One region of the Streptosporangium sp. NPDC005286 genome, then DNA from elsewhere that is predicted to be linked to it. Evidence: riboswitches for the same ligand, from Rfam matches in the RefSeq annotation. Region 1 holds a riboswitch; the other holds the start of a gene.
What was found. Region 1 has a riboswitch for cyclic di-AMP ahead of ABZU75_RS06480 (NlpC/P60 family protein). Riboswitches for the same ligand answer to the same signal wherever they lie in the genome.

Region 1 (7,577 bases):
CGCAGAAACTCCCTTTTAAGCATGTCCAATATCGCCTGACGTCCGTCGTCGGCACCCGATACTTCGCTAATGCCGCAAAGGTGCTCTTGCGGGCTTCCCATTTCAGAGTTTTCCGCGAGGTGCCGTCAAGGCGCCAGACGGCGTGGCCGTCGAAGAGCGCCAGGAAGAGATCGATTTTCCCGGGGAAAAACGGGTGGCTCGCTTCCACCGAGGATGCGACCCCGCGGGTGCGCGCCGCCGCGGCGGTTCCGGCGAAACCTTGTTCTGCCAGGACTTCTGTTGTCGCAGCCAGGGGGGCACCTGCAGGCTCGTGCGGGGGCACGGTCGTGACTTAACCCCAAAGGCACTGACATATCATGAGTACTTCACGTAGCACCTAGTATGTCAATAGTGGGCGCGCGCTATGAAGAGTAGAACTTGACGACCTTTGAACAAGGCGTTTACCGTTCCTGGCGGACGGTATTCATTTCCGGCGTCTCGCGCCCGGTTTCCAGAGTGGGGGGAGTGACTCTTGATGGCATATCCAGAAGTGGATTCTCGCCATGGCGACAGCCCCCTGGGCATGAGTGATATCGGTCTCAGCGACGACGACCTCGTGCTGCTGGCTGAACTCGCCAAGGGCGTCACCGTCGACAGGGTGGGCCGCCGCCTCGATATCAGCGGCCGGACCGTCAGGCGCAGGCTCAGAGGCATCTGCGACCGCATCGGTGTCGCCACGGCGATCGAGGCCGTGGCCTGGGCGGCCCGCCGCCGCCTGATCTAGACCCTGCCCCTTGGCTGCCCTGCCCACCGCGGTCAGACGGCGCCTCACCGCGTTGCCGTCGTCACCGCACCTGCGGGCACCGTCCGAGGGGCGCAAGTCTGCGGGGTGCCCGTCTGACCGGCCCTCGGCACGGCAGGATTCGCCGCCCGGCCCAGGGCCGGGCGGCTCGCGATCCGTGACCGGCCCGGCTCAGCCGCTCAGTCGGAGATCCGCACCCCGCCGGCGAAGGGCCGGTTGTCGATCGTGGCGATGTGGATGACGTCACCCGTCCGGGGCGCGTGGACCATCAGGCCCGCGCCGATGTAGATCCCGACGTGGTGCAGGTCGCTGTAGAAGAAGACCAGGTCGCCTGGGCGCAGGTCGTTTTTGGAGATGTGGGTGCCCGCGGTCCACTGGTTGCCGGTGTAGTGCGGCAGGCTGATGCCGACCTTCTGGTAGGCCCACATGACCAGCCCGGAGCAGTCGAAGGAGTTGGGGCCCTCGGCGCCCCAGACGTACGGCTTGAGTTGCTGGGTGAGCGCCCAGCGGGCCGCCTCCGCCGCCTTGCCGCTGCCCACGATGGGCACGTCGACCTTCACCCGGGCACCCCTGTTGCTGACGGCCCTGGTGCGCACCTCGCTGAACAGGTCGCTCTCGACCCGCGCGACCAGTCGCTCGATCTTGCTGCGCTTGCCCTCGATCTCCTCCAGGAGCACCTTGACCTCTGAGGTCCTCGCCTTGGCGCTGGCCTGTGCCCGCTCGGCGGCCTCGATCGCCCGGCCGACCTGGGCGACCTCCTCGCTCTGCTGCTGCTGGAGGGCGTAGTTGGTGGTGGCCTGGTCGAGGAAGGTGTCGGGGTCGGTCGCCTGGGTGAAGGCGAGTCCGGAGTTCAGGCCGCCGGACATGTAGTTGCTCTGCGCGAGGAGGGTGGCCTTGGTGCGCCGGGTTGCGAGCTCCGACTCGCTCGTCGCGAGGGTCTTCTTGGCGCTTTCCGCGGCTCGCTGGGCCTGCTTGAGCCTGACCCGCTCGCCGTTGTACTGCTCGGCGAGCGTGCCGATCTCCTCGTGCAGCTTCTCGGCCTGCTTGGCCAGTTGCTGGAGGCTGGGCTCGGGATCCGCCGTGGCCGAGACCAGGGGGGTGCCGAGGGTCATGATGGCGAACGCCAGGCCGATGACCGCCATGCGGCGACTCCGCCTCCGCGGCGCGCGTTCTCGACAGCGGGCGTCGCCGCCCGCGTGCTCTCCTGCGCGGTCGCGCATGCGCTTCACCAACGGGCTCCTCTCCTCGGCCGCCTACCGGGTTAGCTGACGGGTTCGGGCCGGAGGCAGCCCTACCGGGTGCGCCGGTGGCACTCGGATTCACCCCGAAGGACGTGGTGGGTCCCCGGTTCCCCTGGTCGGGAGATTCGGCGGGTCAGGCTTTTACGTCTCTGACATCGAGCACGGAGATTAGTGCACTCGTGGTTCCTGCTCAACCAGAACTGCGAACTCAGTAGAGGTTTCGCAACTGAAATGTCACGGAAAGATCACATGCCAATATGATCAACATGGCCATTACGCTGCCTTTGCCTTCCTCGCGGCGGGCGTGGCGTGGGTCTTCCCAGGTCCGGGACCGTGCCAAAGATGAGCTGCGACACATTGGAGGCGTCGTGCGCCCAGCGTGGTAATCCAACTACCAAGGGTCATGTGATGCCCCCGGGGCGAGAGTTAAGGATGAGCCGTAATTGAAGGCCGGAGAGGACGTACGCTGATCGGTCATGGAGCAGCTTGCGGAGCATTCTCCCGTGCCGTTCGCGAATCCCGGGAAAGAGGGGGAGCAGCGAACCGGATCCGAGGGAGAGGAGCGGGGGTCACCCGCTCCCGGCGCCACCCCGGCGGTCACGGTCCGCCGCGCCCGCACCCCGGACGTCCGTGCCATCAGGCGGCTCGTCGACACCTACGGTGGAGCCGGCCCGCGCCTGCTGGAGAAGGCCACCGTCACCCTGTACGAGGACATCCAGGAGTTCTGGGTCGCGACTGACGCGGAGGGGATAATCCTCGGCTGCGGGGCGCTTCATGTTCTCTGGGAGGATCTTGCCGAAATTCGGACCGTTGCCGTCGATCCGACCCGCAGGGGAATGGGAATCGGCCATCGGATCGTCTCGGTGCTCATCCGCACGGCCGCTGAGCTGGGCCTGCGCAGGGTCTTCTGCCTGACCTTCGAGGTCGGCTTCTTCGCCCGGCACGGATTTCAGGAGATCCAGGGCACACCCGTCGCCCCGGAGGTCTACGCCGAACTTCTCGCCTCCTACGACGAGGGCGTCGCGGAGTTCCTCGATCTGGAGCACGTCAAGCCCAATACCTTGGGAAACACCCGGATGCTGCTGCACCTGACACACGAGCCCGACTCTGATGACTTTAGAGATGACTGACTGGAAAGGTGACTGTTGATTCCTATGTCGATACCTTGTGCAGCAGCAAGCATGTGCGTCTGACATTTGCCACATGCGCAGTCTAAGTGAGGTGACGCGGTGAGCAACGGACAGCCGCCGTATCCACAGGATGATCCCGAGCGCAGTCGCACACCTTCGGGACAGCCGGATTACGGGCAGCACAACCAGGGTCGAGCCCCTGGCGAACTCGACCCCGACGTGACGATCATGGGATATCGGTCGGAGGGATCGCAGCCGAACACCGGCCCGGGGGTGGCCCAGCCCGGCTATGGTCAGCAGGGCTACGGCCAGCAGCAGGGGTACGGGCAGCAGCAGTCGTACGGCCAGCAGGGGTATGGGCAGCAGCAGTCGTACGGTCAGCAGGGCGGGACGGACGCGTACGGCCAGCAGCAGGGCTATGGCCAGCAGGGCGGGACCGGCGCCTACGGTCAGCAGCCCGGCTACGGGCAGCAGGCGTCCCACGAGCAGCCCGGCTACGGCCAGCAGCCCGGTTACGGGCAGCAGCAGCCGTCCCAGCCGGGTTACGGGCAGCAGCAGCCCGGCTACGGCCAGCAGCCCGGTTACGGGCAGCAGCAGCCGTCCCAGCCGGGTTACGGGCAGCAGCAGTACGGTCAGCAGCAGCCCGACTATGGCCAGCAGCCCGGTTACGGGCAGCAGCCCGACTACGGCCAGCAGCCGGGTTACGGCCAGCAGCCCGGCTATGGGCAGCAGCAGTACGGGCAGCAGGGGTACGGCCAGCCTTACGGCGGCCCCCCCGGTGCTCCCGGCCCGCTCGCCGAGTGGTGGCAGCGCCTGGTGGCGCGGATCATCGACGCGATCATTCTGGCGATCCCGGGGGTGATCATCAGTGCGGTGCTGACCGGCCTCCTGGTGACGGCTCCCAGTTTCAACCTCGCGACGGGCGCCAGCACCGACGGGAGCGGCGTCTTCCTCGCGAGCCTTCTCGTCTCCCTGGTCAGCGCGGCGATCTACTTCGCCTACGAGTTCTTCATGATCAGTAGGGGGGGGCAGACCGTCGGCAAGATGGTCATGGGCATCAAGATCGTGCCCGTCGGCAGCACCCTGCCGCCGGGCGGGCTCAGCTCCGACGTCGCGCTCAAGCGCGGCGGTGTGTTCTTCGGCCCGCAGTTCCTGAGCTGGATCCCCCTCCTCGGCTGGATCGTCAACATCTTCAGCCTCGTGAACGTGCTGTGGCTGCTGTGGGACAAGCCCCTGCAGCAGGCGCTGCACGACAAGGTGGCCGGGACGGTCGTCGTCAAGATCAAGTAGTTCCGGGTAAATCGGGGCCGGCGGTTGAACCGCCGGCCCCGATTTCGTACCCGGACCAGAAAAACGAGGACCTTGGCGGTGGGTAACCGCCTCGGCCACGGAAGCCGCGGAAGCGTAAAAATCATTTGCCATGCCATGGGCGACGCGGGGGGACTTATGATCGAGCCCCGGCGTGCTCCGGCGGAATATTCGTGTTTGAGGCCGGACAAGGGGCTCAGGAGAGCCCGCAAGCCGCTATGAGACGCCAATGCCGGATCTGCCCCCGTCGAGGGTTCGCACACCAGTCATCGAATGGTGGGACCGGCTCGCCTCCCGCATCCCCGGTGACGGCCCGCGGGTTTCTCTCCTTCACCTTCCGTCGCGCGTTCAGGGGTCTTCTCACGGAGCTGGATCATGGGTGTGTGGTGTTGCCCGGGTTGTCCCGTGAGCCCATCGTCTTTGGTGGTTATACGGTCTACGACTATGTACTCCACGCCAGAGTGGGTCGTACTCTTGGCAAGAAAGCGTTGAAGATCCGTCTTGTTCCGTAGGCTTGCGTCGCATCGGCTGCCGCCCGGGTGATGAAGCGAGCCGCTCTCCATCCGGGTGTTCTGCCGGCGGTGGACATTCTCGCGATGAACCCGCCCGCGGTGATCTCCGGTTCCGTGACAAGGCGTTGTTCATCCCGGCGGGAAGGCTCTCCCACCAGGAGCTTCGCCCCTCCGAGGCCGGTGGCGCAGCGGCCGGAGAGCGGGCGGGCATTGGTATTTCCGAAGGCGACGATGATCACTTGATCGTCCTGTCGGTTTTTCCCTGCGGCTTTACGACTGCAACCGGTAAGGCGGCTGGAGAGAAGCATTAGGCTGGAGAGTGACGGGCATGGTCGCCCCTGCTGACGCACGTCGCCGTCCGGTGGCGCTATGGTCATCTGTGGGCGGTTCCAGACTGATCGGGCGGACACCCGCGTGGCTCGGGAGTCGTCGCCAAATTTTCATGGTCTCCAGAAAGCCACCTAGCGGTACGGAGCGAGGACGAATGTACGACGTATTGTCCGCGTTGATACCTCCGGCGGTCGTCGGCGGAGCCTTCATCTTCGGAGTCGTCAAGCTACTTCGGAGTGAAGCCGCCGGTCGCCGGCCAAAACAGTCCGACCCGGCCGAGTCGCAGAACAGCTGATCCACCGGAGCGCCGACTGAGAGTGTCTCGGTCGGCTGTGAGAATCGCCGGGCTCCTGGAATTGCCGCTCTTCGATCGCGGGTATATGTTTAGCTTGCGAATGAAACAATACTCCGCGAAAGGATTGTGTAGATGGCCAAGCAGATCCAGGAGATTCTCATCGACGACCTCGATGGGGGCGAGGCCAATGAGACTGTCGCCTTCGCGATTGACGGCACCAGCTATGAGATTGACCTGAGTGACGTTAACGCGAAGAAGCTCCGCGACTCCCTGTCGCCTTTCGTGCAGAGCGCCCGTCGTTCCGGCGCGCTGGCACCCCGCCGCCGCCGCGCGGGTGGCGCGCGGGCACTCACGCGAGAGAAGAGCGCCGACATCCGGGCATGGGCGAAGTCCCACGGCCTTAATGTCAGCGAGCGCGGTCGAATCGCCTCCAAGATCGTCGAGCAGTACGAAGCGGCTCACTAGATCGGCTCAGTGGATCGAGTGAATCATGCGGTTATGGCGGTCACGGTGGGGTCCGGTGGCGGCCATGACCGCATGATGTGTTTGTCTGGTGGACAAACGTCGTTCGCTTGCGGCGTAGCGGGAACATCCCACCCCCCGTAAGTAGTTGGATGGAGGGTGAACGCCCTGCTCTCGGGGAACGTCTTCTGCATAGAGCGGTCGCCGGGTCGGGGCTACCATGCGGGATGACAGGGCCCGGATATCCCGGACCTGCCTGACCGCTCTGTGAGGAGCGACGAGATGTTCGAGAGGTTCACCGACCGCGCACGGCGGGTTGTCGTCCTGGCCCAAGAAGAGGCCCGGATGCTCAACCACAACTACATCGGTACGGAGCACATTCTTCTTGGCTTGATCCATGAAGGTGAAGGCGTTGCCGCCAAGGCTCTGGAGAGCCTCGGCATCAGTCTTGAAGGTGTGCGTCAGCAGGTCGAGGAGATCATCGGCCAGGGCCAGTCCGCGCCGTCGGGGCACATTCCGTTCACCCCGCGTGCCAAGAAGGTCCTTGAGCTGTCCCTGCGCGAGGCGCTGCAACTGGGTCACAACTACATCGGCACCGAGCACATCCTGCTCGGCCTCATCCGTGAGGGCGAGGGCGTGGCCGCCCAGGTGCTGGTGAAGCTGGGCGCCGATCTCAATCGGGTCCGCCAGCAGGTCATCCAGTTGCTTCACGGCTACCAGGGCAAGGAACCGACCGCCGCCGGCGGTCCGGCCGAGGCCGCTCCTTCGACCTCTCTGGTGCTTGACCAGTTCGGCCGCAACCTGACCCAGGCCGCTCGTGAGGGCAAGCTCGATCCGGTCATCGGCCGGGAGAAGGAGATCGAGCGGGTCATGCAGGTCCTGTCCCGCAGGACCAAGAACAACCCGGTCCTGGTGGGTGAGCCCGGCGTCGGCAAGACCGCCGTTGTGGAGGGCCTGTCCCAGAAGATCGTCAAGGGCGAGGTGCCCGAGACGCTCAAGGACAAGCAGCTCTACACCCTGGACCTGGGCGCCCTGGTGGCGGGTTCGCGCTACCGCGGTGACTTCGAGGAGCGCCTGAAGAAGGTCCTCAAGGAGATCCGCACCCGCGGCGACATCATCCTGTTCATCGACGAGCTGCACACGCTCGTCGGTGCGGGCGCCGCCGAGGGAGCGATCGACGCCGCCAGCATCCTGAAGCCGATGCTGGCCCGAGGCGAGCTGCAGACCATCGGTGCCACCACCCTGGACGAGTACCGCAAGCACCTGGAGAAGGACGCGGCGCTTGAGCGGCGTTTCCAGCCGATCCAGGTGGCCGAGCCCAGCCTCAGCCACACGATCGAGATCCTCAAGGGTCTGCGGGACCGCTACGAGGCCCACCACCGCGTCTCCATCACCGACGGTGCCCTGGTGGCCGCCGCGCAGCTGGCCGACCGCTACATCAGCGACCGGTTCCTGCCGGACAAGGCGATCGACCTCATCGACGAGGCCGGCTCGCGCATGCGCATCCGCCGCATGACC
Region 2 (7,577 bases), on a different contig from region 1:
CGTCCGACCTGCCCTGCCGGGGCCACATACGATTGACCGGTCCGCTGCGTCACGTCGGCCTGGGCCGCCGGCTGGTCACCCGCGTGGATGTGGAACCGAGACCGGGCTCTTCCGCCACACAGCAGGGAGGAACAGATGCCGGCCAGTCCTAAACGGGCCACGCTGGCCACGGTCGCGGCCTCGGCGGGCGTGTCGGTCGCGACCGTGTCGAAGGTGCTCAACGGCCGAGGTGACGTCTCCCCGGTGACCCGCTCCCTCGTGGAGTCGTTGCTGGAGCAGCACGACTACGTCGCGCCGCCGCAGCGCCGCCGGGGCGACGCGGCCGTGCTGGACACGATCGAAGTGGAGCTGGACGCCGATCTCAACGCGTACTCGACCGAGATCGTCCAGGGCGCTGTGCAGGCCGGGGCCGAGGTCGACGCGGCGATCGTGGTGAGCATCCGGACGAACGCCGACCGCGCCGGAGCCTGGGCGCGCGGCCTGGTCACGGCCGGACGGCGGGCCCTGATCGCCATCACCAGCGAGTTGACCGCCGGGCAGCTCGCCGCCCTGTCCCGCGTGCGGTTGCCACTGGTCGTGATCGACCCGCTGAACCTGCCGCAGACCAGGGGGGTCACCAGCGTCGGCTCGACGAACTTCGCCGGGGGCCTGGCCGCGACGCAGCACCTGCTCACGCTCGGACATCGGCGCATCGCCTACCTCGGCGGCCCGGCCACCGCCGCCTGCAACCAGGCCCGGCTACACGGCTACCGCGCCGCCATGGAGGCCGCAGGCGCTTCGGTTCCTCCGGGTTACGTACGGGCGGGGCACTTCCGCTACCAGGAGGGTGTGACGGGCGGCGCGGCCCTGTTCGACCTGCCTGAGGTCCCCACTGCCATCTTCACCGGCTGCGACGACATCGCGCTCGGCGTGCTGGAGGCGGCCAGGGCGCGAGGGTTGCGCGTGCCCGAGGATCTCAGCATCGTCGGCTTCGACGACACCCAGGTCGCCTGTATGGCCTCGCCCCCGCTGACCACCGTACGCCAGCCGCTGCGAGAGATGGGCGGCGTCGCCGTACGCACGGCCCTGCGCCTGGCGGCAGGCGAACGAGTCGACTCCCACCACGTCGAACTCGCCACCGAACTGGTGGTACGCGGTTCCACCGCCCCCGCCCCACCCGAGGGCTCCACCGGCCGCAACTGACCCGCTTACGACCGCCCACCGGAGGGTGGCGCGTGCCCGTCTCGCCGTCCTCATGGACGTGAAGATGCCGGACATGGACGGCATCGAGGCGACACGGCGTATCTGTGCCGACCCGGCCGACGCCGGCATCCGCGTACTGATCCTCACCACGTTCGATCAGGACGAATACGTCTACGCGTCGCTACGGGCAGGTGCGAGCGGCTTCCTCCTCAAGCACGCCACGGCGACCGAGCTCCTGGCCGCCATCAAAGTCGTCGCCGCCGGCGAAGCGCTGCTCGCGCCCACCGTCACCCGTCGGCTCATCGCCGAATTCCTGCGACGCCCCCACCCCGCCTCGGCCGCGCGAGACCTCGACGACATCACCCAGCGCGAGCGCGAGGTGCTCACCCTCATCGGCAGGGGAATGTCCAACTCCGAGATCGCCGAGCACCTGCACCTCACCGTCGGCACGGTCAAGACCCATATCGGCCGACTCCTGGCCAAACTGCACGCCCGGGACCGGGCTCAGCTCGTCATCGCCGCCTACGAAGGCAGGCTCGTCAACCCGTCGCCGCAATGATCACCAAGCTCGCCGGCCCCAGCCGCGGTCAGGCCTTCCCGAACCGGCGGCCTGCCTCTGCGTGATCACCTACCGACACGAACATCATTTCAGCTCGTGTATGCATCCCTTCTAGTACATCGAGATGTGCGGGTGGTCGTAGTGGTTGGCGGTGATGCCGCCGCGGTTGGACATGGTTCTCCAGCCGGAGCCGTGGTTGATGCGCTGGCGCCAGATCACGTACTTCACTCCGAGCTTGGACTTGTTCTTGATGGCCCAGGCGGCGATCTCGTCGCCGAGCCGGAGGTTGGCGGCTGAGGGCATCGTGCCGCCGGTGCTCATCATGAAGTCGCAGGCGCGGCCGAGGGGGTGCTCGCCGCCGTCGTTCGCGGACCGGTAGCAACCGACGGCGTACGGGAGGTTGAAGCGTCTCTTGACGGCCTCACGCATGATCCGGGTCCGGTCGGTGATGTTGTCGGCGCCGGTGGGGAGTTGCGGGGCCCAGCTGCCGTCGGCGCGGCGCCCGGAGCCGACGGGGGCGAGCTGGTCGAGCCTGTTCTTGATGTCCTTGATCAGATCTTCGACCTCGTCACGCTGGGTCTGCATCTCCTTGGCCTCCTCACCGATTTCGTCGGTGAGCCTGGCGGCCGTCTCGGTCGCCCTCTTCCTGCGTTCGAAGCTCTCGGCGAAGCCCTGCAGGTGCGCGCTCTGCTGGGCGGTGAGCTGCTCCATCACCGCTGCTCCACCCATGTCGTCGGCGAACAGCAGCGCGGGCAGCCCTCCGATGCTGCTCTGGTAGCGGAGCTGGACTATGGAGTCGACCTGCTTTTCCGCCCTGGCGTAGAGGTCGGAGGCCCTGGCCAGGTTCTGCTTGGCGACGGCCTCGGCCTTCTGTGCCTTCTTGAGGGACTCGCGCTTGGCCGCGTATGCTTCGATCAGCCCGTCGACCTTCTTGCCGAGCTTGGCCAGCTCGGCGCGGAGTTTGGCCTCGGTCGGCTTGGGTTCCGCGCTTCCCGCGGTGGGGGCACCGAGGGTGAACGTGGCGACCAGGCTCAAACAAAGGGCCAGAGCCGCATGCCGACGGAACGTGGGGGACGGGGCCGCCACGAACTCTCCTCTCCTTCCGCCTACCGGGTTAGCTGACGGGTTCGGGCTGGAGAACGCCCTTCCACCGAAGTGGTTTCACCCCAGGTGCGGTGGTTCCCCGGCTCCCGGGCGATGCGCCTGGGATTAGGCATATCGGCTGTTGCAGCCGATGTGGGAAGGATAGTAGTGGTAAACACAGGGTCACGCGACTTCAAGACGAGACCAATTGGTGATTAGTTCGTGACAACAGAGCGCAGAAGGTGTGCTGCCTCCTCGGGCAGTACGTCGTTCACGAAGGCACCCATGGCCGACTCGGAGCCGGCGAGATATTTCAGCTTGTTCGGCGCGCGGCGGATGCTGAACAGCTCCATGTGCGCGTACGACAGGTCGCGACCGGTGTTGACCGGCGCCTGGTGCCAGGCCGCGATGTAGGGCATCGGCACGCCGAACAGCCCGTCGAGGCGGCGGAGCACGTCGGTGTAGAGCGGTCCGAACGCCGCGCGCTCCGCGGGCTCCAGTCCGACCAGGTCGGGGACCTGCCGGTGGGGGTAGAGGTGAACCTCCACCGGCCAGCGCGCCGCGGCCGGGACGAACGCCGTCCAGTGCTCGTTCGAGGCCACCACCCGGACCCCGGCCTCCCGCTCCGCGGCGAGCACGTCGGCGAACAGGTTGCCGCCGGTCCGCTCCCGGTGGCGCCCGGCCGCCCCGAGGGTCAGCTTGGTGCGCGGGGTCACGTAGGGGTACGCGTAGATCTGGCCGTGCGGGTGGGCCAGGGTGATGCCGATCTCTGCTCCCCGGTTCTCGAAACAGAACACCTGCTCCACGCCCGGCATCGCCGACAACTCCGCCGTACGGTCGATCCAGGCCTCCATGACCAGCTCCACCTGCTCGGGGGGGAGCATCGCGAATGAGGAGTCGTGCTCGGCGGTGAAACAGACCACCTCACAGCGGCCGATCCCGGGGCGGACCTCACTCAACCCGCCAACCTGCTGATAGTCGCCCAGATAGGTGGAGAACGAGGGGAACCTGTTCTCGAAGACCGCCACGTCGTAGGCCGCGGAGGGGATCTCGGTGAGGTTGCCGGAGGTGGAAGGGCAGAGCGGGCACTCGCTGGCCGGGGGCAGGAAGGTGCGGCCCTGGCGGTGTCCGGCCACCGCGATCCACTCCTCGGTCAGCGGGTCGTAACGCAACTCGGAGGCGGCGGGGCGGGGCGGCAGGTCGCGGCTGTCGACCGCTCCGCGGTCGGTGTCGTCGCGGCGGTCGAAGTAGAACAGCTCCCGGCCGTCGGCCAGGTGGGTGATCGTACGCTTCATCGGCCGACGCTCTCGCTCTCCTGCTGTGGCTCTGTGATGATCAGCTCTCCCACCGAGGCGGCGAGCTCCTCGCGGGCCTCCTCGGCCAGGCCGGAGTCGGTGACCACGATGTGGGCCTGGGCCAGCTCGGCGATCGTGCTGATGCCGACCGTGCCCCACTTGGTGTGGTCGGCGAGCACCACCAGGCGGTGCGCGGAGGCGACCAGCTCGCGGTTGGTCTCGGCCTCCAGCAGGTTGGGCGTGGTGAACCCGGCTCGGGCGCTCATCCCGTGCACGCCGAGGAAGAGGGTGTCGACGTGGAGTCCCCGGATCGCCGTGACCGCGACCGGGCCGACCAGCGCGTCGGAGGGGGTGCGGACCCCGCCGGTGAGCACGACCGTGCGATCGGCCCTGGGGGAGCGGTGGAAGACGTCGGCGATCCGGATCGAGTTGGTGATCACGGTCAGCTCGGGCACGTCGGTCACGTGGTGGGCGAGCGTCCAGGTCGTGGTTCCCGCGGAGAGTGCGATGGCGGTGTCGGGCCGGACGAGCCGGGCGGCCTGCTGGGCGATCGTCTCCTTCTCCGCCTGCTGGCGCGCCGACTTGGCGGCGAAGCCCGGTTCCTCGGTCGAGCCGGACCCGGTGGCGGTGGCGCCACCGTGGACCTTCTCCACCAGCCCGCGCTCGGAGAGCACCTCAAGGTCGCGCCGGATCGTCATGTCGGACACGCCGAGCTCCCGGACGAGATCGGCGACCCTGACCCCGCCCCTGCTCCGCACCCTCTCCAGGATCGCCTGCTGCCGCTGCTGGGCGAGCATTGACTCACTCCCTTTAATTCACCAGATTCCACCAAAATACCACGGCGGGTACCGGGAAATACTGTTGAATTATGGTGGTCACCTGCTCACAGCCGCTCAAGCTCCGCCATGATGTTCGCCCGCGCCGCCTCCTCCAGATCGGCGATGTGGAAGATCGCCGCAAGGTCGAGCAGCGAGCGCAGCACCGCGGCCCTGCCGGACCTGAAAGCGTCGTCGGGCACGAAGGCGTACTCCTCGCGCACGGCGGTCGCGTAGGCGGCGTAGACCTTCGGCGACGCGCCCAGGATCGCCAGGTCCGCGTCGGACAGCACGGCCCCGTCCGCGTCGCCCGGTGCGGGGGCGTGCGTGACGGTCAGCCTGACCAGCCGGGCGACCGTGGCCACCGCCTCGGGGGAGAGCCCCATCTCCGGCAGCGCGCGCTCGGCCAGGATGGCGCTCCGCTCCTCGTTGTCGCCGCGCCGCGGGTCGTAGACGGCGTCGTGGAACCAGGCCGCCAGCCGTACCAGGTCCGGGTGCTCGGCATGAGAGGCCAGGGTGTCGATGTGGGCGAGCACGGCCTCCAGGTGGGTGGTGGTGTGATACCTGCGGTGCGGCTCGTCGTACCGGGTGATCAGTTCACGGCCGAGGGGTTCGGCCTCGGGGCCGGACAGGGACAGCCAGCGGGCCATCAGCTTCTCGCGCATGAGGGCGAGCCTAGAACCTGGCCGGAGGGGAGGATCCTCAGGTGCGGGAGGCGCTGATCGTCAAGGTTGGGGCAACGCACCCACCGGAGCGGGGCGGATCGCGGTTCGGGCCTTGTGCGCCGGGCGTCGCAGGAGGAACGTGAAGGTCTGAACCGGTGGCATCGAGTCCCGTACGGGTCCGGAATCACGGGTCCGGAATCACGGAGACCGGCACTCGCGGGACCTGGAAGGACCTCAGGGAAGGGGTGGTCGGCATGGCCAGAAGATCGCGTAAGGGCAAGGCCCGCAAGAAGCACAAGGCCAACCACGGCAAGCGGCCGACCGCTCGCTAGCCGTACTGATCACAGAGGCCGAGTCCACGGGGACGGGCGGTCACGCGCGGCGGCCCCAGGAGGCCAGCAGCCGGGTCTGCGCGTCGGTGTCGGAGGGCACCTTCCGGTGCTCTCCGGCCTGGTGCTCCCCGACGGCCGCGGTCTGCCGGTAGCCGGGTTCCGCGTCGGCGAACCAGGTGGCGCAGGCCGCGACCAACTCCGGGTCGAGCCGCTCGTCGGCGCCGATGGCGCGGGCCAGGTCCCAGGTGTGGATGAGGGCGTCGGCGAACAGTTCGGTGATGTACTCCCGGCCGGGCACGTCGCCGAAGGGCAGGTGGACGACGCGGTCGAGGACCCGGTGATCGATCGCCGCCTGGATGGCGGGCACGGCCGAGGTGTCGAACGCCTTGATGGGGTCGTCGCCGAGCAGATCGCCCTCGAAGGCGTCGCCGATCTCCGCGTGGGCCCGCCCGGCCAGCAACTCGGGAGCCCACAGGTTCTCGCCGACCACGTGGTTGACGAGGGAGCGCACGTCCCAGTCGACGCACGGCGTCGGATTCTCCCACTGGTCGGGGCCGATCCGGTGGACGAGAGCGCCGAAGTCGTCCAGCGCGCGACGGTAAGCCTCGGGTACGTCGATGGTCATCATGCCCTCCCGATGCCCTCCCGGGTTCTCTCCCGGCCCTCATCTTGACCGTAACCCCTGGCCCGCCAGTAGTCATCGCGTCAATGGACATGACCGGCACGTCCGGGAGCGCATCCGACCGGACGGCTTCATCTCCCGGTCATCTCGGCGTCAGGGGAGAGTCACGGTATGTCGTGAGGATCTCTCCTATGCGCACCACGACCTTCACCCGAGCGGCCGTCGCCGCGGCCACCGGCCTGATCCTGCTGCCCGCGGCCGTGGCCCCTGCCGCCGCCGAATCCGGCCCCCGAGGCATCGAACTGACCTTCCTCGGCCGCTACACCACCGGCACCGTCGCCGCCGGTGCCTCGGAGATCACCGCGTACGACGCCAAGACCCGCCGGGTGTTCGTCGTGAACGCGCAGGCCGGCACCGTTGACGTGCTCGACATCCGCGACCCGCGCAAGCCTCGCAAGGTCGCCACCCTGGCCACCCCCGGGGCCAACAGCGTCGCGGTACGCGACGGCCTGGTCGCCGTCGCCCAGCAGGCCGCGGTCAAGACCGACCCGGGCACCGTCGCCTTCTTCGACGCCCGGAGCGGGAAGAAGCTCAAGCAGGTGACCGTCGGCGCGCTGCCCGACATGGTGACCTTCACCCCCGACGGGCACCGGGTGGTCGTGGCCAACGAGGGCGAGCCGTCCTCCTACTGCGAGGGGGAGAAGGTCGACCCCGAGGGCTCGGTGAGCGTCGTCGATCTGAAGCGCTGGACGGTGCGGACCGCGGGGTTCCAGAAGTTCGACGCCGAGCGACTGCGGGCCAAGGGGGTGCGGATCACCGGTCCCGGGGCCACCGCCGCCCAGGACCTGGAACCCGAGTACGTCACGGTCGACGGTGACACCGCCTACGTCACCCTCCAGGAGAACAACGCGCTCGCGATCGTCGACCTGAAGCGGGTGGAGGTCCGCGACGTCGTCCCGCTGGGCCTGAAGGACTGGTCGAAGAGCGGTTTCGACGCCTCGGACAGGGACGGGAAGATCGACAT

Region 2: it holds a riboswitch for cyclic di-AMP, as region 1 does, so the genes downstream of both, ABZU75_RS16315 (hypothetical protein) here and ABZU75_RS06480 (NlpC/P60 family protein) in region 1, are expected to answer to the same signal.

What each region holds. Positions count from the first base shown of each region.
Region 1 covers NZ_JBEXGU010000011.1:323-7,899, forward strand. The annotation lists gene ABZU75_RS06475 (LuxR C-terminal-related transcriptional regulator) at 563-763, shown strand; gene ABZU75_RS06480 (NlpC/P60 family protein) at 961-1,923, opposite strand; cyclic di-AMP (ydaO/yuaA leader) riboswitch at 2,016-2,163, opposite strand; gene ABZU75_RS06485 (amino-acid N-acetyltransferase) at 2,499-3,152, shown strand; gene ABZU75_RS06490 (RDD family protein) at 3,252-4,442, shown strand; gene ABZU75_RS06495 (Lsr2 family protein) at 5,730-6,062, shown strand; gene ABZU75_RS06500 (ATP-dependent Clp protease ATP-binding subunit) at 6,342-7,577, shown strand, end outside.
Region 2 covers NZ_JBEXGU010000037.1:26,946-34,522, reverse strand. The annotation lists gene ABZU75_RS16330 (glycoside hydrolase family 3 N-terminal domain-containing protein) at 1-152, shown strand, start outside; gene ABZU75_RS16325 (LacI family DNA-binding transcriptional regulator) at 136-1,182, shown strand; gene ABZU75_RS16320 (response regulator transcription factor) at 1,235-1,741, shown strand; gene ABZU75_RS16315 (hypothetical protein) at 1,853-2,776, opposite strand; cyclic di-AMP (ydaO/yuaA leader) riboswitch at 2,831-2,967, opposite strand; gene galT (galactose-1-phosphate uridylyltransferase) at 3,040-4,119, opposite strand; gene ABZU75_RS16305 (DeoR/GlpR family DNA-binding transcription regulator) at 4,116-4,916, opposite strand; gene ABZU75_RS16300 (metal-dependent phosphohydrolase) at 5,003-5,599, opposite strand; gene ABZU75_RS16295 (TIGR03086 family metal-binding protein) at 5,972-6,559, opposite strand; gene ABZU75_RS16290 (choice-of-anchor I family protein) at 6,745-7,577, shown strand, end outside.